2 linked regions of the Azoarcus olearius genome follow. The protein of the gene in region 1 interacts with the protein of each later gene in a pairwise test. Links are inferred from orthologs where the notes say so. Each region holds a gene or a part of one and is shown on either strand. Other genes may lie near its edges. The genes, in order: rpe and eno.

Region 1 (14,189 bases):
GCAAGCGGTCGACACCTTCAAGAAGCTCTACACCTGCTACATGGAAACCGATGCCTCGCTGGCGGAAATCAACCCGCTGATCCTCGAAGGCAACGGCAACATCAAGGCGCTCGACGCCAAGTTCAACTTCGACTCCAACGCGCTCTTCCGTCACCCGGAAATCGTTGCCTACCGCGACCTGGATGAAGAAGACGCCGACGAAATCGAAGCCTCCAAGTTCGACCTCGCCTACATCAGCCTCGACGGCAACATCGGCTGCCTGGTGAACGGCGCCGGTCTGGCGATGGCCACCATGGACACCATCAAGCTGTTCGGTGCCGAGCCGGCCAACTTCCTCGACGTGGGCGGCGGCGCCACCACCGAGAAGGTCACCGAAGCCTTCAAGATCATGCTCAAGAACCCCAAGGTCAAGGGCATCCTGGTCAACATCTTCGGCGGCATCATGAAGTGCGACACCATCGCCACCGGCGTGGTCGCTGCAGCCAAGGAAGTGAATCTCTCCGTCCCGCTCGTGGTGCGCATGAAGGGCACCAACGAAGACCTCGGCAAGAAGATCCTCGCCGAGTCGGGCCTGCCCATCATCTCCGCCGACACCATGGCGGAAGCCGCGACCAAGATCGTGGCTGAGGTCAAGTAAGGAGAGTTCGAATGTCCATCTACATCAACAAAGACACCAAGGTCATCACCCAGGGCATCACCGGGAAGACCGGCCAGTTCCATACCGAAAAGTGCCAGGAATACGCCAACGGCAAGAACTGCTTCGTTGCCGGCGTGAACCCCAAGAAGGCGGGCGAGCGGATCTTCGACATCCCCATCTACGCCTCGGTCAAGGAAGCCGCTTCTGAAACCGGCGCCACCGTTTCCGTCATCTACGTGCCGCCCGCCGGCGCTGCCGCCGCCATCTGGGAAGCCGTCGAAGCCGATCTCGACCTCGCGATCTGCATCACCGAAGGCATCCCGGTCCGCGACATGCTGGAAGTGCGCAACAAGATGAAGGCCAAGGAAGCCGCGGGTGGCAAGAAGACCCTGCTGCTGGGGCCGAACTGCCCGGGTCTGATCACCCCGGACGAAATCAAGATCGGCATCATGCCGGGCCACATCCACCGCAAGGGCCGCATCGGCGTCGTGTCGCGTTCCGGCACCCTGACGTACGAAGCCGTGGCACAGCTCACCGAGCTGGGTCTGGGCCAGTCGTCCGCGGTCGGTATTGGCGGCGACCCGATCAACGGTCTGAAGCACATCGACGTCATGAAGGCCTTCAATGACGATCCGGACACCGATGCGGTCATCATGATCGGTGAGATCGGCGGCCCGGACGAAGCCGAAGCGGCGCTGTGGTGCAAGGCCAACATGAAGAAGCCGGTGGTCGGCTTCATCGCCGGCGTGACCGCGCCGGCCGGCAAGCGCATGGGCCACGCCGGTGCGCTGATCTCTGGCGGTGCCGATACTGCCGACGCCAAGCTCGCCATCATGGAAGAGTGCGGCTTCAAGGTAACGCGCAACCCGTCGGAAATGGGCAAGCTGCTGAAGTCGCTGCTGTAAGCGTCTTCATCTGTGCCGTGAAAAAGCGCCGGCTTGTCCGGCGCTTTTTTGTCTACCCGCGAAATCGTGCGCGCTAGAATGGTCCGATTCTCCCGCCGCGCGACCGTCTCCGAATGTCCGCATCCGTGCCCCCCTTGCTTCGCTGTGCCAGCCGTTCCGATATCGGTAAGGTGCGGGTGCGTAACGAAGACGCCGTCAAAACCGACGTGGACCACGGCTGGCTGATTCTCGCCGACGGCATGGGGGGGTATGAAGGCGGAGACGTGGCTGCCCAACTCGCAGTAGACGTCGTCGACCGCTGCCTGCAGCGGGACGCGATCGGCCTGGAGGATGCGGGTGGCATGTGCCGGATCGCGCGCCGCGCGGCCGAAGATGCGAATGCCGAGATCCGGCGGGTGGGGATGTTGCGGCCCGAACTCGCCGGCATGGGGGCAACCCTGGTGCTCGCGGTGTTTCTCGCCGACGCGCTGGTATGCGCCCATGTCGGCGATTCGCGCCTGTATGTCGCCGGCCCGGACGGACTGCGCCTGCTGACGCGGGATCACACCTTGTTGCAGGAGCGGGTCGACGCCGGCATGATGCGGCCGGAAGATGCACGTCGGTCGCGCTATCGTGGCATGCTTACGCGCGGCCTGGGCGTGGCGTCACTGGTGGAGGCGGATATTGCAGTCCATCCGCTGGGAGGCGCGGAAACCGTGCTTCTGTGCTCCGACGGTCTCACCGACATGCTGGACGACGGTCAGATCTGCGAGATTCTGGCCGGCGGTGGTCCCCTGGAAACCCTGGCCGACCGGCTGGTCGACGCGGCCAACGCCGGGGGCGGGCGCGACAATGTTTCGGTGATCCTGGCGCGGCGGGAAGCGGCTTGAACGAAGGGCTGCAATGCCGCGGTCCGGATCGATTCTACAGGTGTGGTGATGCCGAAGTTGATACTCAGCATGGACGGTCTGGTGCTCAAGGAGATCATCCTCAACAAGGAGCGCACCTCGATCGGGCGGAAGGCATCCAATGACATCCAGATCGACAACCTCGCCATCAGCGGCCATCACGCTGTCATCACCTGCATCCTCAACGACGCCTTTCTTGAGGATCAGAGCAGTACCAACGGAACCTATGTAAACGGGCAGCCGATCAAGAAGTACGTGCTGCAGAACAATGACGTGGTCGAGCTCGGCAAGTACCGGCTGAAGTACCTCGTGGACACAGGCACGCCCGGTTTGTCTCCGTCCGAGATGGTTGATACCGCAAGCCTGAAGCCCTTCGAGGTTTCGCTGGACATCCAGGCTGAACCGCCTGCGCGGCCCGCGCCGGCCCCGTCCGCCGCGGGCAATCCGCAGCGTACGCAGTTGATCCGGCAGGCCGCCACGGCCACTGCGCCGGCAGAGCAGGCCGAGCCGTCGAACAACCCCGGGGCCGAGCGGCTGGGGGTGATCCAGGTGCTCAACGGCGCCAACGCCGGCAGGGAGCTGGAGCTCTCCAAGTCGCTGACCACGCTGGGAAAACCCGGTCGGCAGGTGGCGGTCATCACGCGCCGTGCGCATGGATACTTCATCACCCATGTCGAGGGCGGCAACTTCCCGCTGGTCAATGGGCGTGCGCTGGATGCCCAGGCGCACCGGCTCAACGATCACGACATCATCGAACTGGCCGGCGTGAAAATGGAGTTTTTTCTCCGCCCGTGAGGCGCCCAAAATCCCGCGTGATTTATCGCACACGGGTCTTTTGCCGCGCGGTGCTAAGGTCCGCCCACTGAGCGCACGGGTGGGCCGGCGCGCCGTTCGGAACAGGTTGCCGGTCAGTAATTCGATATGAAGCTCAGGGTGCTCGGATGTAGCGGAGGGATCGGCGGCAGGACGTCGCGGACAACTTCGTTTCTCGTGGACGATGACATCCTCATCGACTGCGGCACCGGCGTGGGCGATCTGGAATACGGTCAGCTCAAGCGCATCGATCACATCTTCATCACCCACGCGCACCTTGATCACATCGCGATGATTCCGCTGCTGATCGATTCGGTGGGTGAGGCGCGGGGCGTTCCGGTTACCGTGTATGGGTCGGCGGAGACCATCCGGATCCTGCGTTCGCACATCTTCAACTGGTTGATCTGGCCAGACTTTTCCGCAATCCCCGACCGCCATCGGCCCTTCCTGCGTTTCCAGGTGATCAAGGTGGGCGAGACCGTGCGGCTGGCGCGGGGCGCGGTGACGGTGATGCCTGCGCACCACACCGTGCCTGCCGTGGCCTATTGCCTGGACAGCGGCGACGGGCAGTTGGTCTATTCCGGCGACACCGCGTATTGCCCGGAACTCATCGCCGCGATCAACCGGACGCCGCATCTGCGCCACCTGATTGTCGAGACCGCGTTTCCCAACGAGCAGCAAGGTCTCGCGCTCGCATCCCGGCACCTGTGCCCGGCGATGCTGGGGGCGATGCTCGACGAAATCACGGTGACGCCCGAGGTCCACATCAGTCACCTGAAGCCCGGTGTCGACGACCGCATCATGGACCAGTTGTCGAGCTATCGCGGGCCTTTGCGCCCGCGCCGGCTGATGCATGGCCAGGAGCTTACGTTCTGACGCGGACAGCGTTGCCGACGAGCCGTTAGAATGACGGCCCACCTTCGATCGACACGCCACGATCCACCATGAGCGCAACGCCGGGCAAGGCGCCCGCGGGCGGAGACGTCGCCCGCCGGCTGGCCTTCTTCAAGGGCCTGCAGGCCATCACCACGCGAATCCACGCCACCCAGGACATCGACGAGATCATCTTCGAGCTGTCGGCCGACATTTGCGCGCTGTTCGATGTCGAGCGCCTGTCGATCTACGTGGTGGAGGAGAACGGCACCGTCATTGCCACCAAGGTCAAGACGGGACTGCAGAGCGTGCAGAACATCCGGCTGCCGATCGCCGAGAACAGCGTTGCGGGTTATGTCGCCGCTACCGGCAAGCTGCTCAATATCGCGGACGTCTACGACGCCGACGAACTTCACGCGATCTCGCCCAAGCTGGAATTCCGCCGCGAGGTGGATGAGGCGACCGGTTATCGCGCCCGCCAGATGCTGGCGGCGCCCATCACCAACCCCGACAGCGGCAAGCTCGAAGGCGTGATCCAGCTGATCAACCTGGGCGCGGGCGCGGTGTTTTCCGGCTTCGCCGAGGAAGGGCTGCTCGGCCTGGCACAGACGCTCGGCGTTGCCTTTGGCCGTCACCAGGCCCAGGCCACGCTGCAGGCCCGCTCCCGCTTTGACGCACTGGTCGCGGACGGACGCATCACGCCGGAGGAACTGGGCAACGCCACGCGCAAGGGGCGCGAGAGCGGCATCCCGGTGGAGGTGGTGCTGATCACCGACTATCGCCTGACCGAGGCCGAAGTGGGCGAAGCGGCCGCGCGCTTCTACGGCGTGCCTTACGAGCCGTATCGTGCCGACCGCGTGAAGCCGATGGACCTGCTGCGCAACATCAAGCGCGACTACGTCCAGCAAAGTCAGTGGCTGCCGCTGGAGGAAACGACCGAAGGCGTGGTCATCATGACCACCGACCCGGAGCAGGTGCGTGCTTCCCGCATCGCCGAAAATGTCTTCCCCCGCAAGAAGCTCGCGTTCCGTGTCACCACCCGCGGTGAATTCGACCGCACCGTGAACCAGTTCTTCGAAGCCCAACTTGACACCAGCTCGGTCAACGACCTGCTGATGGGCCTGGACGACGACAACGACGAAGGTTCGCTGTCGGACGACGTCAATGCCGCTGCCGACAACGAACTCGTCAAGCTGGTCAACAAGGTCATCATCGACGCCTACAAGCAGGGCGCATCCGACATCCACGTCGAGCCGCGCCCGGGCAAGGAAAAGACGCTGATCCGGTTCCGCAAGGACGGCACCCTGGTGCCCTACATCGAGGTGCCGGCGAGCTACCGCAATCCGTTGATCACGCGCATCAAGATCATGTGCGACCTCGACATCTCCGAGCGTCGCCGCCCGCAGGACGGCAAGATCAAGTTCCGCAAGTATGCCCCGCTGGATATCGAACTGCGGGTGGCTACGGTGCCCACCGCCGGCGGCACCGAGGACGTGGTGATGCGCATCCTCGCGCACAGCGAGCCGCTGCCGCTGGGCGAACTCGCGCTCTCACCGCGCAACCTCGAACGCCTGCGCGAGACCATTACCAAGCCTTACGGCGTGTTCTTCGTCTGCGGCCCCACCGGCTCCGGCAAGACCACCACGCTGCACTCCATCCTCGGCTACATCAACACCCCGGAAACCAAGATCTGGACGATCGAGGATCCGGTCGAAATCACCCAGAAGGGCCTGCGCCAGGTGCAGGTGAACCGCAAGGCCGGGCTGGACTTCGCCACCATGATGCGCGCCTTCCTGCGCGCCGACCCGGACGTGATCATGGTCGGCGAGATGCGTGACGAGGAAACGGTGTCGGTCGGCATCGAGGCGTCGCTCACCGGCCACCTCGTGCTGTCGACGCTGCACACCAACAGCGCGCCGGAGTCGGTCATCCGGCTGCTCGACATGGGGATGGATCCGTTCAATTTCTCGGATGCGCTGCTCGGCGTGCTCGCGCAGCGCCTGGCCAAGCGCTTGTGCCGGCACTGCCGCCAGGCCTATATCGCGGAAGATGCTGAGATCGAGCACCTGCTCGACGAGTACTGCGCCGACATGCACCTCACCGCCGCCTTCCAGGCCGACCCGGAAGGCGCCCGGGCCGAGGTCCTGTCGCAATGGCGGGCGCACCATGCCGATGGCGAAGGGCGGTTTACGCTGTATCGCGCGGTGGGCTGCCCGGAGTGCAATCACGGCTACCGCGGCCGTGTCGGCCTGCATGAGCTGATGGTCGGCACGGAGGCGATCAAGCGCGTGATCCAGGGGCGCGGCCACCTCGCCCAGATGCTGGCGGTTGCGCTGCAGGACGGCATGCGCACCCTGCGCCAGGACGGCATCGAGAAGGTGCTGGGGGGCATCACCGACCTCAAGCAGGTACGCAAGGTCTGCCTGCGCTGATCGCGGGCCAGCGGCGGGGCGGTTAGAATGCCGCCCTTCCGCTTCTGGAGTTCCCCATGTTCCGCATCGCCCCCAGCATCCTATCCGCCAACTTCGCGCGACTCGGCGAGGAAGTGAGCCAGGTCGTGGCGTCCGGCGCGGACTGGATCCACTTCGACGTGATGGACAACCATTACGTCCCCAATCTCACCATCGGCCCGCTGGTGTGCGAGGCCTTGCGCCCGGTCACCACCGCGCCGATCGACGTCCATCTGATGGTGAAGCCGGTCGACCGCATCATTCCCGACTTCGCCAAGGCCGGCGCCAACATCATCACCTTCCATCCCGAGGCTTCCGAGCACATCGACCGCAGTCTCGGCCTGATCCGTGACTCCGGCTGCCAGGCCGGCCTGGTGTTCAACCCAGCCACCCCGCTGCACTACATGGACCACGTCATGGACAAGCTCGACGTGGTGCTGCTGATGAGCGTAAACCCCGGTTTCGGCGGGCAGAAGTTCATTCCCGAAACGCTCAACAAGCTGCGTGCCGCGCGTGCAAGGCTCGACGCCTACGAGGCGCAGAGCGGCCGCCGCATCCTGCTGGAGATCGACGGCGGCGTGAAGGTGGACAACATCGCGGAGATTGCCCGTGCGGGCGCGGACACCTTCGTCGCGGGTTCCGCCGTGTTCGGTGCGGGCAAGGACAGCGACCCCAACCGCTACGACGGCGTGATCGGCGCGCTGCGTGCCGAGCTTGCCGCGGTCGGCGCCCCGGGCTGAGCGAACGCGATGACGCATTTTCCCGCCCGCGCAGTGCTGTTCGACCTCGACGGCACGCTGCTCGACACCATCGGCGACCTCGCCGAAGCAGCCAACCGCATGCTCGCCGAACTCGGTCGGCCGCAACGCCCGTTGGAGGAAATCCACAGCTTCGTCGGCAAAGGCCTGCCCAACCTCGTGCGGCGTTGCCTCACCGAGAACGCGGAAGCGAGCGAAGCCGAGATCGACGCTGCGATCCCGGTCTTCCGGCGCCATTACACCGTGGTCAACGGTCTCGGCACGCGCGCCTATCCGGGGGTCGTCGAAACCCTGGAGGCGATGGCCGCGCGCGGCTTCCGGCTGGCGGTGGTGACCAACAAGGCGGGCGATTTCACCCTGCCGCTGCTCGAACGCATGGACATCGCCCGCTATTTCCAGGCCGTCGTCAGCGGCGACACGCTGCCGGTGAAGAAGCCCGATCCGGCGATGCTGGTCCATGCCTGCGAGCTGCTCGGCGTGAGTCCGCGCGAGGCCGTGATGATCGGCGACTCGGCCAACGACGCGCTCGCGGCCCGCGCTGCGGGCATGCCGGTGCTGCTTGTCAGCTATGGCTACAGCGAGGGCATGCCGGTGGACACTATCGAATGCGATGGGCTACTATCCGACGCACTTCAGGCGCTGGACCATATCATTCCGGCATGAACGCCGGACAGCGCCGCTCCAGCTGCGGTAGCTCACCTCACACAGAAAGCATCGTGACTCTCGAACAGCGGTTCCCGGAAAAGGATTTTGCGACCGTCTCCCCATGCCTCGACTGGCGTGGCGGCTGGCGTTGGCCTCTGGGCCACTAATACGCGAACCCCTCGCGGGTCCCGGCACCTGACTGCGCCTCCTGGCGCGCACCTCCGCCGGCTCCACCCGCCCAGCAGTCTTCCGGATCAACCGTTTTCGTGGAGCACCCATGCTCGAACAGGAATTCAATGCCCTGGCTGAACAGGGCTACAACCGCATCCCGGTCACGCTCGAGACCTTCGCCGATCTCGACACGCCGCTCTCCATCTACCTGAAGCTCGCCAACGAGCCCTACACCTACCTGCTGGAATCGGTGCAGGGCGGCGAGCGCTTCGGCCGTTACTCCTTCATCGGTCTCGCATCGCCGACGCGCATCGAGGTGTATGGCCGTTCGGCGCTGCTGCTCACCGGCAACCGCCTCGTCGAGCGCCGCGACTACGGCGACCCGCTCAACTTCGTCGCCGAGTTCATGAACCGCATCAAGGTGCCGCCCCGCGAGCATCTGCCGCGCTTCGCGGGTGGGTTGGTTGGTTGCTTCGGCTACGACACCGTGCGCTACATCGAGCCCCGCCTCGCCAAGACCGACAAACCCGACGCGATCGGTACGCCGGACATCCTGCTGATGCTGTCGGAGGAGATCGCCATCGTCGACAACCTCACCGGCAAGCTCACGCTGGTGGTGTATGCCGAGCCCGAGGTGCCGGGCGCCTTCAAGCGCGCCAAGAAGCGCCTGCAGGAACTGCTCGCCCGGCTGCGCGCGCCGGTGGCCATCCCGGAGGAGTCGCGCGCCGAGTCCGCGCCGGCGGTCTCCAGCTTCGGCGAGGAGGCCTTCAAGGACGCGGTGCGCCGCGCCAAGCAGTACATCGTCGACGGCGACATCATGCAGGTGGTGTTGTCGCAGCGCATGAGCAAGCCGTTCGCCGCGCATCCGATGGCGCTTTACCGGGCGATCCGCTCGCTGAATCCTTCGCCCTACATGTTCTACTTCAACCTCGAGGACTTTCATGTCGTCGGCGCCTCGCCGGAAATCCTGGTGCGGCTGGAGGACGATACGGTGACAGTGCGGCCGATCGCCGGCACCCGCAAGCGCGGCGCTACCGTCGCCGAGGATGCAGCGCTGGAAGAGGACCTGCTGGCCGACCAGAAGGAGTGCGCGGAGCACCTGCAGTTGCTCGATCTCGGCCGCAACGATGCCGGCCGGGTGTCGGAGACGGGTACGGTGAAGGTCACCGAACGCTTTACCGTCGAGCGCTATTCCCACGTGATGCATATCGTGTCCAACGTCGAAGGACAGTTGAAGGAGGGGCTGGACGCGCTGGCGGTGCTGCGCGCCACTTTCCCGGCCGGCACGGTGTCGGGCGCGCCCAAGCTGCGCGCGATGGAGATCATCGACGAGCTGGAGCCGGTCAAGCGGGGCATCTACGCCGGGTCGGTGGGTTATGTCGGTTTCCACGGCGACATGGACCTGGCAATCGCGATCCGCACCGCGGTGCTGAAGGACGGTCAGATCCACGTGCAGGCGGGGGCGGGCATCGTTGCCGATTCCGACCCGGACGCCGAATGGCAGGAAACGCAGAACAAGGCGCGCGCCATGCTGCGGGCGGCCGAGATGGCCGAGGGCGGGCTGGATACGCAGGTTTGAGGTTTGTGCCGCTGGTGGCTTGGTGAGCTGAAACCGGCGGCACGGGTGGTATTTGTTCCAGTTCTGCGGAACTCGCTCGCTCGGACAGTCCTCGCCCTTCCGCAAACACCACCCCTGTCGCCTCGTGGTGGCGAAGGCTCGAAGGCCGCGAGCGGTGATTCGTGGAGGATGTGGGGTGTTCCTGGAGCCGGCGAGGACTGTCCGAGCCCGAAGGGCGAGTTCCGCAGCCGGCGGAAGGAACTCCGCGCAGCCTCCGCAGCGCCCAAACGGTTCAGCCACTAGCCGCCCAGCGCCCACAGAAATTCCATAGCGTCGCAACCCACACCGGTCGCGACGCAGCGAAAAGGAAAACCGACATGTTGCTGATGATCGACAACTACGACAGCTTCACCTACAACCTGGTGCAGTACTTCGGCGAACTCGGCGCCGAGGTGAAGGTGTTCCGCAACGATGAAATCACCCTCGAGCAGATCGCCCACATGAAGCCCGACCACCTCGTCATCTCGCCCGGGCCGTGCTCGCCGGCGGAGGCGGGTATCTCGGTGGCGGCAATCCGCGAATTTGCAGGCAAACTCCCCATCCTCGGCGTCTGCCTCGGCCACCAGAGCATCGGCGCCGCCTTCGGCGGCCGCATCGTCCATGCGCAGAAACTCATGCATGGCAAGACCTCGCCGGTGCATCACAAGGACCTCGGCGTGTTCCGCGGGCTGCCCAATCCGCTCACCTGCACCCGCTACCATTCGCTCGCGATCGAACGCGCCAGCCTGCCCGACTGTCTTGAAGTAACCGCCTGGACGGACGATGGCGAGATCATGGGCGTGCGCCACAAGACGCTGGACGTCGAAGGCGTGCAGTTCCACCCCGAATCGATCATGACCGAGCGCGGCCATGACCTGCTGAAGAACTTCCTCGACTCGACCCGCAGCCTGCCTGCCGCCGCCTGACCGGAACACGCGACCATGACGATTACCGCCCAGCAAGCGCTCCAGCGCACCATCGAACACCGCGAAATCTTCTTCGACGAAATGCTGTCGCTGATGCGCCAGATCATGGCCGGCGAAGTCTCGCCGGTGATGACCGCCGCCATCCTCACCGGCCTGCGCGTCAAGAAGGAAACCATCGGCGAGATCACCGCCGCCGCCACCGTGATGCGCGAACTCGCCACCAAGGTGGTGGTGCCGCCGCCGCACGACCACTTCATCGACGTCGTCGGCACCGGCGGCGACGGCTCGCACACTTTCAACATCTCCACCGCCACCATCTTCGTCACTGCGGCAGCGGGGGCGCGCGTTGCCAAGCATGGCAACCGCAGCGTGTCGTCCAAGTCCGGCAGTGCGGACGCGCTCGAAGCGCTCGGCGCCAACATCATGCTGACGCCCGAGCAGGTGGCCGAATGCGTGCAGGCCACCGGCATCGGCTTCATGTTCGCACCCAGCCACCACAGCGCGATGAAGAACGTCGCCCCGGTGCGGCGCGAGATGGGCGTGCGCACCATCTTCAACATCCTCGGCCCGCTCACCAACCCGGCCGGCGCGCCCAATACCCTGCTCGGCGTGTTCCACCCGGACCTCGTCGGCATCCTGGTGCGCGTAATGGAACGCCTTGGCGCCAACCACGTGCTGGTGGTGCACGGCCTGGACGGCATGGACGAAGTCAGCCTCGGCGCCGCCACGATGGTGGGCGAACTGAAGGACGGCGAGGTCAGCGAATACGAGATCCACCCGGAAGACTACGGCCTGGCGATGGTCGGCAGCCGCAACCTGCGTGTCGAGGATGCCGACGAATCGCGCCGGGTGCTGGTGGGTGCGCTGGAAAACCAGCCCGGGCCGGCGCGCGAGATCGTCATCTTCAACGCAGGGGTTGCGCTGTATGCGGCCAACCTGGTCGATTCCATCGAGGCCGGCATCGTCCGCGCGCGCGAACTCGTCGCGAGCGGCGCGGCACGGGCCAAGCTGGACGAGTACGTGCAATTCACGCGCAAGTTCGGAGGCGCCTGATGAGCGACATCCTGCAGAAGATCTGCGCGGTCAAGCGCGAGGAAGTCACCGCCGCGCTTGCGGCCAAACCGCTCGCCATCGTGCGGGCAGAGGCCGAGGCGCAGCCCGCGGCGCGCGATTTCGTCGGCGCGATCCGCGGCAGGATCACCGCGGGCCGACCGGCGGTGATCGCCGAGATCAAGAAGGCCAGTCCCTCCAAAGGGGTGATCCGCGAGGACTTCCGGCCCGCCGACATCGCGCCCTCGTACGAGGCCGCGGGCGCGGCCTGCCTGTCGGTGCTGACCGACAAACCCTTCTTCCAGGGCGCGCCGGAATACCTGCAGGCCGCCCGCGCCGCCTGCGCGCTGCCGGCGCTGCGCAAGGATTTCCTCGTCGACGCCTATCAGGTGTACGAAGCGCGCGCGATGGGTGCGGACGCCATCCTGCTGATCGCCGCCTGCCTTTCGCTGACCGAGATGCAGGACATGGAGGCGATCGCCCACGGCCTCGGCATGGGCGTGCTGGTCGAGGTCCATGACGGCGCCGAACTCGAACAGGCCTTGAAGCTGCGCACGCCGCTCGTCGGCATCAACAACCGCAACCTGCGCACGTTCGAAGTCTCGCTGCAGACCACGCTCGGTCTGCTGCCGCGGCTGGCGGCGGAGGCGGACCGCATCGTCGTCACCGAGTCCGGCATTCTCGCGCCGGCCGATGTCGCCTTGATGCGCGAGAACGGCGTGAATGCCTTCCTGGTCGGGGAGGCCTTCATGCGCGTACCCGACCCCGGCGCCGGTTTGCGCGCCTTGTTCGGCTAAGGCATGGACGGGCCGGACGACAGCGCCAACGCGCCCCCGGCCCCGCCCGCGCCCGCACCCCCGCGGGCGCGCCGTCGCCGCTGGCCGCTGCTGCTGGCGGCCGCGCTGCTGGGGCTGCTCGCCGCGCTGGCCTGGAGTGTCTCCACCGAAGCCGGCTTGCAGGCCGTGGGCCGCCTTGCCAGCCGCATCGCCCCCGGCGAGTTGCGCATCGAGCAGGCCGGGGGCCGGCTGCTCGGCCCGCTGCGCATCGGGCGGCTGAGCTTCGTTTCGCCTTCCACCGAACTGACGGTGGATGATTTCGTGCTCGAATGGACGCCGGCCGAACTCCTGCACGGCCGGCTCGAGATCCAGCGCATTGCCGCCCGCAGCGTCGCCTTGCGGCAGCGCCCCGGTCCGCCCGACGGTACGCCGCCGACGCCGCCCGCCTCGCTCGCGCTGCCGGTCGAGCTTTCCGTCAGCCACATCGAAATCGACGCCCTGCGGCTGCAACAGGGCGAGGACGCCACCTCCGCGATCGTCCTGAACACCCTGCGTGGCGGATTCGCCGCCGACGCCGAAGCGCTCGTCCTGCGCGATTTCTCCGTCGCCAGCACCTTTGGCGACCTGCGGGCGGAAGCGCGCATCGCTGCGGTCGCACCGTTCGCGCTGAGCGCCCGCGCCAGCCTGGACGGGCAGCACGCAGGGCAGCTCTTCCAGGCGACGGTCGACGCGGACGGCACCCTGTTCGCGACCCGGCTCCAGGCCAGCCTGCACGGCAACGCGGCCACGGGGAGCGTCACGCTGGAGGCGACCCCGTTCGAGGACCTGCCCTTGCGCGGCGTCCGCCTGCGACTGGAGGGCGTCGACCCGGCGCTCTTCGTCGCTGCCGCACCCAGCGCACGGCTGACGGTCGAGGCCGAACTGGGCGCGCAGGCCTCGCCTGCCGGGGCGCTGATCCTGAGCGGTCCGCTGCGGTTGGCGAATGCCGCGCCCGCGCCGCTCAATCGCGGCGGCATTCCCCTCCGCGGCGTCGCGGGCGTCCTTCAATGGTCTGGCGACGAGGGTGCGCTGGAGCAACTCGCGATCGAATTGGCGGGACGGGCCCGCGCCACCGGCCGGCTCGGGTGGACGCAGCAGGTGGGCGCCGAAGGGCTGCAGTTCGAACTCGGGCTCAGCGAACTCGATCTGCACGCCATGGACGATCGTCTGCCGGCCCATCGTTTGTCCGGCGACCTGAGGGGCGAGGCAGGGCCGACGCGCCAGCACGCGCGCGTGGCGCTGCGCCTCGGCGGCGCCCGCATCGAAGCCGAGGGCGCCCGCGAGGTGGCGGCCACGGGTGACGGCTCGACGGTGACCGGGAAGGCGCTGGTGCGCGACTTCGACCCCGCCGCGCTGTTCCCCGGCGCACCCGGCGGGCGCATCAATCTGCAGCTCGATGTCGACGGCCAGCTCGCGGCGCAGAACGCGCTGGCCCTGCGTTTCGAACTGCCCGAGGGGCGTTTGCAGGGGCGGCCGGTGCGCGGCAAGGGGCGTCTCGACGTGGTGCAGGCGCCCGGCCTGCTGCGGCTGGAGGACGTTGCGGTCGCGCTCGACCTCGCCGGTAACCGCATCGACGCGGACGGCGCCTGGGGGGCCGGCAAGGACCGGCTGCGTTTCGTCATCGACGCGCCGGCGCTGGATGCGCTCGGCTACGGCTTCGGC
Region 2 (14,132 bases), 1.3 Mb from region 1 along the record:
GAGGAGATCCCGGCCGTCGCGGCGGTGGTCGATGTGCTGCAGACCCCCGCCTTTCTGTGTCGCCAAACCGACTTCATCCACGCGGTGGCGTCCTGCGGCCGCCCGGTGAATATCAAGAAAGGCCAGTTTCTCGCGCCCGGCGACATGAAGAACGTGGTCGACAAGGCCCGGGAAGCCAACGGCGGCGCTGACAACATCATGGTGTGCGAGCGCGGCGCGTCCTTCGGCTACAACAACCTGGTGTCCGACATGCGCTCCCTCGCCATCATGCGCGAGACCGGCTGCCCGGTGGTGTTCGACGCCACCCACTCGGTGCAACTTCCGGGCGGGCAGGGCACGGCATCGGGTGGTCAGCGCGAATTCGTACCCGTCCTCGCCAGGGCGGCTGTCGCGGTCGGCGTGGCTGGTCTTTTCATGGAAACTCACCCGAATCCCGCGCAGGCGCTTTCCGATGGCCCCAATGCCTGGCCCTTGCCGCGCATGAAGGCGTTGCTCAGCACGCTGAAGGCGATCGACGAACTGGTCAAGTCGCGCGGGCTGCTGGAAACCGAGGCCTGATCCGCTTCGCGTGCCGCCCCATGTGCAGGCGCACCCTGATTTTTTCTTCCAATTCCTAATCCGTAACCGAAACAGGAACATTCCATGAGTGCAATCGTTGACGTGATCGCCCGCGAGATTCTGGACTCCCGCGGCAATCCCACTGTCGAAGCCGACGTGCTGCTTGAGTCCGGGGTGATGGGGCGTGCTGCCGTGCCCTCCGGCGCCTCCACCGGTTCCCGCGAAGCCATCGAACTGCGCGACGGCGACGCCGCGCGCTTCCTCGGCAAGGGCGTGCTGCGCGCCGTCGAGAACGTCAACACCGAGATTTCCGAAGCGATCATCGGTCTGGACGCCGAAGAGCAGGCCTTCATCGACCGCACCCTGATCGACCTAGACGGCACCGAGAACAAGTCGCGTCTCGGCGCCAATGCGACGCTGGCAGTGTCGATGGCAGTGGCGCGCGCCGCGGCCGAGGAGGCCGGCCTGCCGCTGTACCGCTATTTCGGCGGTTCGGGCCCGATGGCGATGCCGGTCCCGATGATGAACGTCATCAACGGCGGCGAGCACGCCAACAACAGCCTGGACATCCAGGAATGCATGATCATGCCGGTGAGCATGGGCAGCTTCCGTGAGGCACTGCGTTGTGGCGCGGAGATCTTCCATCACCTGAAGAAGATCACCGACAAGAAGGGCTACCCGACCACCGTCGGTGATGAAGGCGGTTTCGCGCCCAACGTGTCCGGCACCGAAGAAGCGCTCAACCTGATCCAGGAAGCCATCGCCGCCGCCGGCTACGAGCCGGGCCGCGACGTGCTGCTGGCGCTCGACTGCGCTGCGTCCGAGTTCTACAAGGACGGCAAGTACGAGCTGAAGGGCGAAGGCCTCAGCCTCACCTCCGAAGGCTTTACCGACTACCTCGCCACCCTGGCCGACAAGTTCCCGATCGTGTCGATCGAGGACGGCATGGCCGAAGGCGACTGGGCCGGCTGGAAGCACCTCACCGACCGCCTCGGCCGCAAGATCCAGTTGGTCGGCGACGATCTCTTCGTCACCAACACCAAGATCCTCGAGCAGGGCATCGACCAGGGCGTGGCCAACTCCATCCTGATCAAGATCAACCAGATCGGCACCCTGTCGGAAACCTTCGCGGCGGTTGAAATGGCCAAGCGCGCCGGTTACACCGCGGTGATCTCGCACCGTTCGGGTGAAACCGAAGACTCCACCATCGCCGACATCGCGGTGGGCCTCAACGCGATGCAGATCAAGACCGGTTCGCTGTCGCGCTCGGACCGTATCGCCAAGTACAACCAGCTGCTCCGCATCGAGGAAGATCTCGGCAACACCGTGGTGTATCCGGGCAAGCGCGCGTTCTACAACCTGCGCAGCCGCTAAGCGACGCCGGTTCGCTTTCCGCTTCGACTGCCGCGACATCCGCCGCGGCAGTCGATTGCGTCTTTCTTTCCCTAGCCGTCGAACTGTTCCATGCGTTGGCCCGTGATCATTCTTGCCGTCCTCGTCGTCGTGCTGCAGTACCCACTGTGGCTAGGCAAGGGCGGATGGCTGCGCGTGTGGGAGGTGGATCGCAAGTTGCACGAGCAGCGTGAGGAGAACACGCGGCTGGAAGAGCGCAACGCGGGGCTCGACGCCGAAGTCCGCGACCTCAAGTCCGGCAACGAGGCGATCGAAGAACGGGCACGGCTCGAACTCGGCCTGACCAAGCCCAACGAAATCTTCGTTCAGGTACCCCAGAAGCACTGAACCGGCTCAAGGCCGGCTCAGTTCCATGCTTCAAACGCGTTCGTCGGACGCGGTCTAGAGCAGTTCGGTGATCAGTTCCCGCTGCTCCAGTTCCTCTTCAAAAGCCACCATTTCGAGACCGAGCGCGTCGCGCGCGGAAATCATCCCGATCGGCCGCCCGCAGTCGGTGACCGGAACGTGCCGGAAGCCGCCCTCGTACATCAGGTGCATCGCGTGCCCGAGCGGCCTGTCGGACGATATCGACTGCGGATCGCGGGTCATGACTTCGCTCAAACGTGTCCGCGCAGGATCGCGGCCGGCGGCGATGACGCGGACGAGCGCGTCGCGTTCGGTAAAGATGCCGCTCAGGTGACCGTCATGGACGATCATGATCGACCCCACGTGCAGGTCGGTCATCCTGCGCGAGGCCTCCAGTACTGTCATGTGTTCGTCGGCGGTCAGAATCTTCTGTCCCTTTACCACCTCTGCAATCTTGCGCGTCGGCATGTCTCTTCCTCCTCCGGAAAACCACCATCGGCCCATCAAAGGTAGATAGCCGCTGCCGGGGAAGCAAGTCCGAACATACCCCAACGCCCGCCGGCGGGGCTACGCGGTTTCAGTCGCGTGCGATCAGCGTCCGCGCGCCGTCGAAGCGCGGTGCGAAGTAGGCGTTCGAGAGCTTCTCGATGCGCACGGCGCCGCGGCTCGATGGCGCGTGGATGAAGCGCCCGTCGCCGATGTAGATGCCCATGTGGGAATGCGGCCGCCTGGCGGTATTGAAGAAAACCAGGTCGCCTGGCGACAGCTCCGCCGGGCTGATGGGGCGGGTGCGCTCGGCAATCTGCGCGGCGTTGTGCGGCAGCCGCTGACCGCTTACCTGCTCCACGACGTAACTCACCATGCCGCTGCAATCGAGTCCCGCTTCCGGATTGCGGCCGCCGAAGCGGTAGCCGGTGTCGAGCAGACCGAGGGCGAACATCACGATCTCTTGTGGATGATCGGGATCGTCGAGCGCGAACAGCGGTTGCGCGGGGCGCGCGGCGGGACCCGGAGGGAGTCGGGATTCGGTGGGCGGCGGAACAGAGCTGCAGGCCGCAACGAGCGCCGCGAGCAGGAACGCGACGCCGGGGCCGGCCCCCGGCCGGCGTCGCCGATAGGGTGGTGTCTGTGCCATGCCGGGACGATAGGGGAATGCGGCGCAGGCGTCCAGCCGCGGCCGGTGGTGGCCGGTCAGGCTTTATCGGGGCGCACGCAGTCGCTGGCGGGGGGAAGGCCGGGGCGTTCGAGCGTGGCGCCGTCCGCGGTCGGACGGAAGACCGTCTGACCGTCGGAATAATCGCTGTTACCAGCGCCGGCACGCAGAGCGAAAACGCCGGCGCCGGTGCGCAGACGGATGTGGCTCGGGTGGTATTCAACGGTAAAGCGTTCACCGTTGCGGCACTGATAGGTCTCGACCTCGCCGTCGTCACGCGTCCACGCCGTGGAGGCGAGACCGATGGAAAGAACGACGACGGTACTGAAAGCAAGGATGCGCATGGGAGGGGAGGAGGGGGAGGGGGAGGGTGATGGTTTTGTTAGTCGGTCAGTTCGATGCTGCCGGACGCAGTCACGCTGACAAGGCTTTCGCCGCCCTCTAGCGGCGCCGGGGCCGCTTCAGCCATGGCGGCGGACATGCGCATGCGCGCGTACGCGGGCGGAGCGCCCGACTCGCCGAGGTTGAGCTGGCGAATCCGGTAGCGTTTGCCGAGCGCCGATGCCACGACGCCGGCCTTGCGTTCGAACGCACGGATCGCGTCGATCGTGGCCTCATCGGCCGCCGCGCGACGGGTGTCGGGCGCCGGCTGCAGGGTGACCTGGGCCAGGCCGAGATTACTCTGCAGCTTCCCGATCAGTTCCGACATCGCGGCGACATCGCGGCTTTCGAGGCGCAGTTCGGAGCGCATGCGCCAGCCCTCGATACGGGTCCCACTCCCCTTTCCGTAGTTGGGCCACGTGCTGGTGCCCGCCGACTGGAGCTTGACCGAGGGGTGGGCGCGCGCTGTTTCCATCGCCGCGGTCACCGCGCGATTCACCCCGCGAGCAAGCGCCGCCGCATCGGCGCCCGCCTGTTCGACGTACATGATGGCGATGACCTGATCGTTGGGGGCGGGGCGTTGCGCATCGACCGAAAACTCGATCACGGGCCCGACAGCCGGCGCCGGCTCGGCCGCCATGGCGGCCAGCGGCGCTGCGTAAAACAGGATGGCAAGCAGGGAGGGGGCAGTTCTCATGAGGACAGGCACCGGCGGCTCTCGATATGCGGCGCTTTATACCCTAAGGCGTACGGCCAGACGGCGGCGAGGTGTAAGCACCTGTGATGACGCCGGCGCTCGCAGCGCCCGGAACAGGGTCAACGCCCCAACACCGCGGCGGCGTCCAGCGGCTCGAGTTCTTCCTCGTACTGGCGGGCGTTGGCGACGTAGTGCGCCGCATTGCGGGTAATCCCGGCGATTTCGTCGTCGCTCAGTTCCCGGATCACGCGCCCAGGCGAACCGACGACCAGCGACCGATCGGGAATGACCTTGCCTTCCGGAATCAGCGCATTGGCGCCAATGATGCAGTGCTTGCCGATGACCGCGTTGTTGAGGACGACCGCGTTGATGCCGATCAGCGTGCCGTCGCCCACGGTGCACCCGTGCAGCATCACCATGTGGCCGATCGTCACATCCGAGCCGATCGTCAGCGGAATGCCGTCGTCGTTGTGCAGGATGGAGCCGTCCTGGATGTTGGTGTTGTCGCCGATCACGATCGGATCGTTGTCGCCCCGAATAACCGCGTTGTACCAGATATTTACGTTTCGTCCGGCTTCGACCCGGCCAATGACGGTCGCGTTGTGCGCGACCCAGCACCCTTCGCCGAAACGGGGCTTGCGCTCTCTCAGGGCATAGATACTCATCAGTCTCTCACGTTGTTTTCTTCGTGCCCGATGTGACCCGGGGGCGAAATCATAGCAAGCGGCCGCGGCGACGTGGGCAAGTCCTTGGTGATGAAGGCGGTTTTTACACTCGATCGGACGGCTGCGGGGCCAGCGGTGTTAGCATTGCGCCGCAGCAGCCGCTCGGGACAGTCCCTTGGACGGCTGCAGTTTTCGTTCCCGCCACCACCGTCTTCATGCTCAGCTACCGTCACGCCTTCCATGCCGGCAATCACGCCGACGTACTCAAGCACATCGTGCTCCTGGAAATCCTCGAGTACTACAACCGCAAGGACAAAGCCTGGTGCTATGTCGACACCCATGCCGGCGCGGGGTGTTATGCGCTCGATAGCGAACGCGCAGCGAAGACGGGGGAGTACACCGAAGGCATCGGCCGCCTGTGGGAACGCACCGACCGACCCGAGGCGGTGGAGTCATACGTCCAGTCCGTACGCCAGTTCAACCCCCATGGGCGCCTGCTGTTCTACCCCGGTTCTCCCGCGCTCGCAATGACCCGCGCGCGGGCGCAGGACCGCCTGCGGCTTTTCGAACTGCATCCGGCGGACATGACCTTGCTCGAACAGACCTTCCGCGGCGAGAGCGAGCGCGTACAGGTCCGGAAGGCCGATGGCTTCGCCGCGCTCCGCGGGTTGTTGCCGCCGCCGTCGCGTCGCGCCGTGGTACTCATCGACCCGCCCTACGAGGTCAAGGACGACTACCGCCGCGTGCTGGAGACCGTGCGCGATTCCATGAAACGTTTTCCGAGCGGCACCTACGCCGTGTGGTATCCGCTGCTTGCCCGGCCGGAGGCGCGCCAGTTGCCGGAGCGGCTGGCGGAGTTGGGGGCGGAAAGCTGGCTCGATGTCCGCCTGGCGGTGCGGGCTCCTGCGGCAGACGGCTTCGGCATGTTCGGCAGCGGCCTCTTCATCGTCAATCCGCCGTGGGTGCTGCCCGAGCGCCTGGAGCAGACGCTGCCGTGGCTCGTCGAGGTGATAGGGATCGATGAGGGCGCGGGTTTCGACGTGGAGCATCAGATTGCCTGATCGGGGAAAGCCCTTCCGTCCGGGCCTTGCGACGGGCGTGCCGGAGAGGAACACACAATGAGCGAGGACACGCTGCAGACGCTGCGCAGGCAGTTGCGCGACTTTGCCGCGGAGCGCGCCTGGGAGCCGTTTCACACCCCCAAGAATCTTGCGATGGCGCTCGCTGGCGAAGCCGGCGAGGTCGTCGAGCACTTCCAGTGGCTGACGCCGGAACAGTCTGCCGCGCTACCACCGGACACGCGGCAGGCGGTGGCGCTGGAACTCGCCGATGTCCTGCTGTATCTCGTCCGTCTTGCCGACGTGCTGGACATCGACCTCGCCGAGGCCGCGGGCCGCAAGCTCGCGATCAATGCGGAGCGCTACCCGGTTGAGCGCGCACACGGGCGCGCGGAAAAATACGACAAGCTGTGACGGACGCCCGCGGGCCGCCGCTGGCGCCCGCGTCCCGCTCGAACCGGACTACGCGAATTGGAACTCCAGCACCTTAAGGAAATCGAGAGCGCCACGGCCCACGGGCGCGGCGAGTTGCTGCGTCTGGGGGTCGTCAGCCTGTTTCTTGTCGCGACGATGCTGTACGCGGCAACGCTGGGCTCCGGCGCCAGCCTGATCCTGGTCGTGGGGGCGGCATTGGCGGCCTACATGGCGCTCAACATCGGCGCCAACGACGTGGCAAACAACGTGGGCCCCGCGGTGGGGGCCAGGGCGATGGGGCTGGTCAGCGCGCTGAGCATCGCCGCGGTGTGCGAGGTGGCGGGGGCGCTGCTGGCAGGCGGTGCCGTCGTCGACACCGTGAAGGGCAGCATCCTCCAACGGCACCTGCTGACCGATGGCGACACCGTTGTCGCGGTAATGCTCTGCGCCTTGCTCGCGGGATCCATCTGGCTGAACGTGGCGACCGCGCTCGGCGCGCCGGTATCGACCACGCACTCCATCGTCGGCGCTGTGCTGGGTGCAGGCATCGCGGCACGCGGGGTGGAGGTCATCAACTGGGAGACCGTAGTGGCGATCACCACCAGCTGGGTGGCATCGCCCCTGCTGGGTGCCGGCTTCGCCGCCGCGTTCCTGTACGCGGTGAAGCGCAGCATCACCTATCAGCCCGACATGGCCAGCGCGGCGCGAAGAGTCGTGCCGTACCTGATGGCCGCGATGACGTGGACCTCCATCGTGTTCCTGCTGGTCAAGGGACTCAACCGCGCGCTGGTGGTGGAACTGGGGGCCGCCGGCTCGTTCGCCGTGATCCCGGCGACGCTCGTGTTCCTCTACATGCGGGCCAGGTTGCGGACGCGGGGACATCTGATCGCGAATACCAAGGAAGGCGTGAACAAGCTCTTCAATCCCCCGCTGGTGTTCGCCGCGGGCTTGCTGAGCTTCGCCCATGGCTCCAACGACGTCGCCAATGCAGTCGGGCCGCTGGCGGCGATCCTCGATGCCCTCGGCAGTGCCGGGACGGTCCGCGCGCTCGCGGGGCCGCCGCTGTGGGTGCTGGCGATCGGGGCAATCGGCATCGCGGTGGGGCTGGCACTGTTCGGGCCTCGCGTCATCCGCACCATCGGCACCGAAATCACCGAACTGGACCAGATGCGGGCGTTCTGCATCGCGCTGGCGGCCACGGTGACCGTGGTACTGGCTTCCGGGATCGGGCTGCCGGTCAGTTCCACGCACATTGTCGTGGGGGGCGTCTTCGGCGTGGGCTTCCTGCGCGAGTTCCTGAAGACGGCCTACGAGCGTACGGTGGCGGAGATCAAGGCCCACCACCCGGCGGGCGAGCAGCAAGCGCTCGATGCCTTCCTGGAGCGCTTCGGCCAGGCCTCGGTGGCCGAGAAGGACCGATTGTTGAAGGACCTGAAGGCGCGCTCGAAGAACAGCGAGGACCCCGCCAATTTCTCCAAGTCGGAGCGCAAGAAGCTGCGCAAGATGTACAAGCAGGAAGTCGTGAAGCGGTCCCAGCTGATGCGGATCGCCGCAGCCTGGGTGGTTACGGTGCCCGTTTCAGGGGTCTTGGCCGCATTGCTGTACACCTTGCTGGCGCAAGGCGTGGCGCGCGCCTGAGGAGGCTGGCATGAACGGTTTCGAGGTCGTGGCGCTCGGTCTGCTCGCGGTGGGCGGCTGGTTCTGGTTCGATAGCCTGAAGGCGAGGGAGGCCGGGATTGCGGCGGTGCGTGCCGCGTGCGCCCGCGAAGGCGTTCAGCTCCTCGACGAGACGGTGGTCGGGCAGGGGATGTGCCTCGCGCGCGACGACGAGGGGCGTGCCGTGCTGCAGCGCAGCTTCGCGTTCGAATATTCCGACTCCGGCTATGACCGCTTCCGCGGCGGAGTGACGCTGCGCGGACGGGAAGTGGTGCTGCTGGATCTCGCCGCGCATCTCCCGCGCTTCCACATCGTCCAGTAGCGCTCAGAGCGCCCGGTTGGGGGCGATTGCGCGCAGGAACTCGTTGCGCAACTGGTCCGAGCGTTCGAAATCGCCGGCGAAGGCCTGCGTCACCACGCGCTCGTCGCCGCGCCGGTCCTCCCCGAGCAGCAGGCACAATTGCTCCGCTTCAATCACGCATGCGGCGCCGGATGCACTGCCGTGGTGCATCAGCGCGTCCGCAATGTCGCGGGTCATCCATTCCTGGTAGGTGAAACGGTGCCCGATGGCGTCCACCAGCCGGGCGATGCGGCCGAAGCCGTGCAGGCGCCCACCCGGCACGTAGGCGACGTGGGCGAGGCCGCGGAACGGAACGAGATGATGCGGACAGACGCCGTGGATGGCGATGCCGCGGACCACGACCATGTCTCGGCGCGGATCCTCGAAGCCCTCGCCGAGCGCCGCAGCGGGGTCGAGTTCATAGCCTCCGAGCAGACGCTTCTGCCACAGTTCGCGCACCCTCTGCGCCGTCCGGCCTGTGTGAGTGGTGTCGGGCTCGACGCCGCACGCCCGAAGCAGGTCGCCGACCGCACGTTCGAACGCCACGGGATCGAAGTTGCCGGAGCGGGGGATGCCGACCGTCCGCGGATGAGGGGTATGGCCGTGATCGTGGTCGCCCCCGGCGCTGTCGGAATGTTGGAAATGGGTGGAGGACATTGTCGGATTTCCTGCGAAGGTTGGCGGATCATACGCTTGAAGCCCAGGCGGGGCCGGAATGTTGCGCTGCACCAAAACCGGCACGCGTCCTGCTTGTCGAAGCCCGTAGATCGACGCGCGCATCCACGAGAGCCGCGTGTCGGCCCGGACCGCAATTCCAGCGCACGCCCAGGAGGCCATGATGTTGACGACAGCGACGGCAAACGAAATTTCCATCCCTCTCGCCGACGCACGGCAGATCTATCGCGTCGAAGACGTGGACAAGGCGCTCGAGGCCAGCGCACCGGCCCGCAATGAGGCGCTTGCGGCGTTCTACGAGCGGATGCGCGAAACCGGCGGGACGCGCTTCGTGGTCAAGCCGAGCCGCGCCGATACGGTGGACCGGCTGTATGAAAGCTGCCCCAACTTCGGCGAGGTGATCGAGGACATCCGGAAGTCGCTGGCGCTGGCGGTGTCCGGTAACGAGCCGGTGTCGTTCGCGCCCATCCTCCTGCTGGGCGAGCCCGGCATCGGCAAGACACATTTCGCGCGCAGCCTGGCCGACAGGCTGGGCACGGGCTATCACTTCGTGTCCATGAGTTCGCTGACCGCCGGCTGGGTTCTTTCAGGCGCCTCGGCGCAGTGGAATCACGCCAAGCCGGGCAAGGTGGCCCAGGCCCTGGTCGGCGGCGAACTCGCGAATCCGGTCATCGTGCTCGACGAGGTGGACAAGGCCGGGGGCGATTCCCGCTACGATCCGCTCGGGCCGCTGTACGAACTGCTGGAGCACGACACGGCGCGCCGCTTCCGTGACGAATACGTCGATGTCGAGATGGACGCGTCGCACATCCTGTGGATCACGACCGCCAACGACGAGCGCAATATCCCCGAGCCGATCCTGAACCGGATGAACGTCTATTGCGTGCCGCGGCCCGACGCGGACGAGTCGCTGATGATCGCGTGCCGCCTGTACCGCGACATCGTTGGCGCACACGATTGGGGTTTTCCGGACGAGCCGCCGGCGGACGTCATGGAATGCCTCGCCACGCTGCCGCCGCGCTCGCAGCGCAGGGCGCTGATGTCGGCCTTTGGTACCGCCAAGCTTGCCGGGCGCGATTACCTGACGGCTGACGATCTCGACAGCTTCCGGCCGGGCAGCAAGCGCAAGATCGGTTTCTGAAGATGCGTCTCCGGCCCGTCACTTCAGGCAATGAAGACCGGGTCGGAGAACACCAGCGTGCCGTCCTTGCGCATCATCAGGTTGTTGGCGTTGAGGATATCCGGGAGCACGTGGTACTCCTCGACGAAGTCCGACAGCGCACGCAAGGCCTCCTGCACGCTGTCGGAGATATCCAGCGGGGTTGTCGTGAGGTGGTAGAGCGCGATGCGGCCCATGTCCATGCCGAGCCGGCTCCATTGTTCGCAGGCCGACCAGTAGAAGTCGATCAGGCGCATCGCCAGATCGGCCGTCGCCGACTTGTCTTCGAGCGGATAGAGCCGCTCCATCTCGAGCAGGTGGAAGGGGTAGCCGGAGCGCGCGCGGCCGATGATGCCGTGGTCGGCATACACCACCGGAAAGTGAGTGCCCTGGGGGCGGTCGGGGGCGGTATGCAGGAAATAGTCGGCGGGCGAACTGACGAGCTTGTACACCCGCTCGCCGTCGCCCTTGTCGATCACGATGGAGTACTCGCCGCGCCCGATCTCGGGCTTGCCGTCCAGCAGCGGATGGGCCGGGACGGGGTCCGGCAGGACGATCGGGTCCCGGCCGAGTTTCACGCGGGCCGCGGCGAGGTCGATCATGACGCGATCCTCAGCCCATGACGTTGTAGCCGGCGTCGACGAAGTGCACCCCGCCGGAGATCAGGCGGCCGGCATCGGAGACGAGGAAGGCGGTGAGCGCGCCGATGTCTTCCGGCGTCACCAGGCTGTGCAGCGGGGAGCGGTCCACCGCCGCCGCCATCAGGCCGTCGAAACCGGCGATGCCGGACGCCGCGCGGGTCATCAGGGGGCCCGGCGACACCGCGTTCACACGGATGTTCTTGGCGCCCAGTTCCGCCGCCATGTAGCGGGTGGCGGCTTCGAGTGCCGCTTTGCACAGCCCCATCACGCCGTAGTGCGGAATCACCTTTTCCGAGCCCAGATAGGTCATCGTCACCAGGGCGCCGCCGCCGGCCTTTTCCATCAGCGGTTCGGCCTTGCGCGCCAGACGTACGAAGGAGTGGGTGGACACGTCCATCGCCAGCGCGAAACCATCGGGCGAGGTGTCGACGACGCGGCCGTGAAGGTCGTCGCGCTTGGCAAACGCCATGCTGTGCACGGCGAAATCGAGCTTGCCGTGGCGCGCTTCGATCTCCGCGAACGCGGCATCGAGCGTATCGGGCTGGGTCACGTCGAGCAGAAAGACGTCCTCTACGCCCAGGCGGTTGATGACCGGCTCGATGAAAGCGCGCGTCTTTTCGTTCTGATACGTGATGATGAGCTTGGCGCCGGCTTGGGCGCAGGCCTCTGCGACGCCGGTGGAGATCGACTTTTCGTTGGCGATGCCGGTGATGAGGCCGACTTTGCCTTCAAGGTTGATGATCGGGTTCATGCTCGGGCTCCGATTCGGATGAGGGTAGGGATAATGCGCAACCGCTTGTCTCACCTGCGTATGACACGCGTACTGGCGGTGATGATACGCGGCGCCCGCAAAAAACGCGCTGGCTCGCGCAGCGGGTGGTGCATTTCAGTATATTCTGCGTCGCAGCATCGATGAACCCGAAGCGGCCGCCAGCCCCGCCGCATCCCTCCTGAGTAAGCAATGCCCCGCACCACCTTCGTCTTCATGGATTTCGACGGCGTCACCCACCCCTGGGGCGAGGTCGAGGATTTCCGCTGCCTGCCGCTGATCGAGTCCGTGCTGAGAGAGTTCGACGAGGCCCGCGTCGTCATCGCCTCCGATTGGCGCATGCTGTTTTCGCAGGCCAAGCTGGTTGCGCGTTTTGCCGAAGACATCCGCCCGCGCGTGGCCGGGGTGACGCCGCACATCCTGCCCAAGCATGGGTCGGAACTGCATGGACTGCGCGAGCGTGAGGCGATGCTGTGGCTCGCGCAGCACGATCCGGAGCCCCATGCGCAGTGGTGCGCGCTAGACGATGCGCCGGGAAACTGGCTCACCCGCTCACGGCTGTTGCTGACCGATTTCAAGCGCGGATTCATCGAAGAGGACGCCGAAGCGCTGAGGCGGCTGCTGGAGAACTTGCGCCGCGGCGTGACCGACGAAGCGCCGCCGCGCACCGGATTGCGCTGGCGCTGAGGTTTCAGGCCGGGGGCGGGGGGCACACCCGGTTGCGGCCGGCGTTCTTGGCCTCGTACAGGCGACGGTCCGCCTCTTTCAGCAGATCCCCGGGCTCGGTGCAGCTAGGCCCGGAGACCGCAACGCCGACGCTGACGGTGAGTGCCACCGGCACACCGTCGATGTCCAGCGCCAGCGCTTCGACCCCGTGCCGGATGCGTTCCGCAATGCCGTGCGCATCCGCCGCCTGAGTGCCCGGCAGCACGATGGCGAACTCCTCGCCGCCGATCCGGCCGATCACGTCGCCTGGGCGTAGCAGACCCGCCGCGGCGGACACGAAGGTCTTCAAGGCATGGTCGCCGGCCGGGTGTCCGTGACGGTCGTTGATGTGCTTGAAATGGTCGATATCGAGCGCGAGCAGTGCCAGCGGCGCGCGCTCGCGGCGCGCCCGTGCCCATTCGCTCGCCAATGTGGCCATGAACTGCCGGCGGTTGCTGGCGCCGGTCAGCGGGTCGGTGGCCGCCAGCCGCCTGAGGTCGGCGTTGGCCTGGCGCAGCAGCGCCAGCGCCGATTCCGCCCGCTCCTTCTCCACGTACAACTGCCGCATCATTTCTTCCTGGCTGAAAACGGTCGAGAACGCGCGGGTCGTGTGAAAGGCGCGCACGACGCCGAAGCTCAGCAGCAGGAAACCCGAGGCGAACACCGCATGCGCCAGCCACCAGGTGTGGTCCCAGGCGGAGGACAGCATGAAGGCCACGGAGGACTGGGCGAACATGCCGAGCGCGATCGCGGTCACGAGGATCAGTGGCGCGCTGGCGCCCTTGCGCAGCAACAGCCCGGCCGCCGCCAGCGCAAACAGGATGGCGCAGGCTTCGAATACCGGTCGGACGGGAAGGGGCAGCAGGTGCGGGTGGAAGGAAAGTTGCGCGACCACGAGGTCGACGCCTAGGAAGAGCCCGATCCAGCCCGCCCACTGTCGCGCGCGAGGGCGGGCGCAGCGAGGTTCGGGTGCCTCGCCGTACAGCATCGCCGCCCGCAGCAGGCATGCCGCCATGACAAAGCGCGAGGCCGGGCCATAGAGCAGGAACCAGTCGAGATGGTGGGCCGACAGGCGGGTCAGAACGCCATGGGGCGCATAGACCACGGTAAAACCGATCAGCCCGAGTGTCAGCCAGCGCAGGAAGGCTTCGCCGGACGACTCGTAGCAGCGCAGCGTGACGTAGCAGACGAAGGCGGATACGCCGATCGCCAGGGCAATGGCCAGCTCATGCGCCACATGGTGTTCGAAGCGGGGCACGTCAGCCTGGAAATGGTGCAGGTAGAGGATCGCGACGAGCGGGCTGAGTGAAAAGGCGAGCAGCAGGCCGCGTTCGTACAGGCGGGTCAGGCGCAGCGTCAGCGCCGAGGCCGGGTTGGGGTGGGGATGCGGCGAAATGGACATTTGTCGGTTCGCGTTTCGATTATGGACACCGCCGGCACCTGAAGCGGCCCCGACCGTCGTTCTTTTCCGACGATCCTAGCGCTGCCCTTGCAGAACCTTCG

The links.
Region 2: the proteins of rpe (region 1) and eno interact in binary tests that used the Escherichia coli proteins (3 or more experiments, as listed by UniProt). The link is inferred for Azoarcus olearius from one-to-one orthologs.

The regions. Positions count from the first base shown.
Region 1 is NZ_CP016210.1:3,738,829-3,753,017, reverse strand. The notes cover bases 5,611-8,454. They hold rpe (ribulose-phosphate 3-epimerase), read left to right. Parts: upstream 5,611-6,603; coding sequence 6,604-7,305; downstream 7,306-8,454. Other genes in these bases: trpE (anthranilate synthase component I), read left to right, coding at 8,246-8,454; dqs_RS17075 (phosphoglycolate phosphatase), read left to right, coding at 7,315-7,986; dqs_RS17085 (GspE/PulE family protein), read left to right, coding at 5,611-6,547. Outside these bases: sucC (ADP-forming succinate--CoA ligase subunit beta), read left to right, coding at 1-637; sucD (succinate--CoA ligase subunit alpha), read left to right, coding at 649-1,542; dqs_RS17100 (PP2C family protein-serine/threonine phosphatase), read left to right, coding at 1,656-2,411; dqs_RS17095 (FHA domain-containing protein), read left to right, coding at 2,460-3,224; dqs_RS17090 (3',5'-cyclic-nucleotide phosphodiesterase), read left to right, coding at 3,351-4,118; more of dqs_RS17085, read left to right, coding at 4,187-5,610; more of trpE, read left to right, coding at 8,455-9,718; dqs_RS17065 (aminodeoxychorismate/anthranilate synthase component II), read left to right, coding at 10,075-10,662; trpD (anthranilate phosphoribosyltransferase), read left to right, coding at 10,678-11,715; indole-3-glycerol phosphate synthase TrpC, read left to right, coding at 11,715-12,509; dqs_RS17050 (translocation/assembly module TamB domain-containing protein), read left to right, coding at 12,513-14,189. UniProt on the Escherichia coli protein: Catalyzes the reversible epimerization of D-ribulose 5-phosphate to D-xylulose 5-phosphate.
Region 2 is NZ_CP016210.1:2,406,623-2,420,754, reverse strand. Bases 1-2,787 are described here. They hold eno (phosphopyruvate hydratase), read left to right. Parts: upstream 1-642; coding sequence 643-1,932; downstream 1,933-2,787. Other genes in these bases: dqs_RS11180 (CBS domain-containing protein), read right to left, coding at 2,353-2,784; ftsB (cell division protein FtsB), read left to right, coding at 2,023-2,298; kdsA (3-deoxy-8-phosphooctulonate synthase), read left to right, coding at 1-558. Outside these bases: dqs_RS11175 (C40 family peptidase), read right to left, coding at 2,894-3,451; dqs_RS11170 (hypothetical protein), read right to left, coding at 3,508-3,813; dqs_RS11165 (SIMPL domain-containing protein), read right to left, coding at 3,852-4,547; dqs_RS11160 (gamma carbonic anhydrase family protein), read right to left, coding at 4,667-5,212; dqs_RS11155 (23S rRNA (adenine(2030)-N(6))-methyltransferase RlmJ), read left to right, coding at 5,428-6,273; dqs_RS11150 (nucleotide pyrophosphohydrolase), read left to right, coding at 6,331-6,684; dqs_RS11145 (inorganic phosphate transporter), read left to right, coding at 6,742-8,322; dqs_RS11140 (DUF3301 domain-containing protein), read left to right, coding at 8,333-8,662; GTP cyclohydrolase I FolE, read right to left, coding at 8,666-9,337; dqs_RS11130 (AAA family ATPase), read left to right, coding at 9,516-10,496; dqs_RS11125 (hypothetical protein), read right to left, coding at 10,520-11,116; enoyl-ACP reductase FabI, read right to left, coding at 11,127-11,906; dqs_RS11115 (HAD domain-containing protein), read left to right, coding at 12,117-12,611; dqs_RS11110 (GGDEF domain-containing protein), read right to left, coding at 12,616-14,031. UniProt on the Escherichia coli protein: Catalyzes the reversible conversion of 2-phosphoglycerate (2-PG) into phosphoenolpyruvate (PEP). It is essential for the degradation of carbohydrates via glycolysis.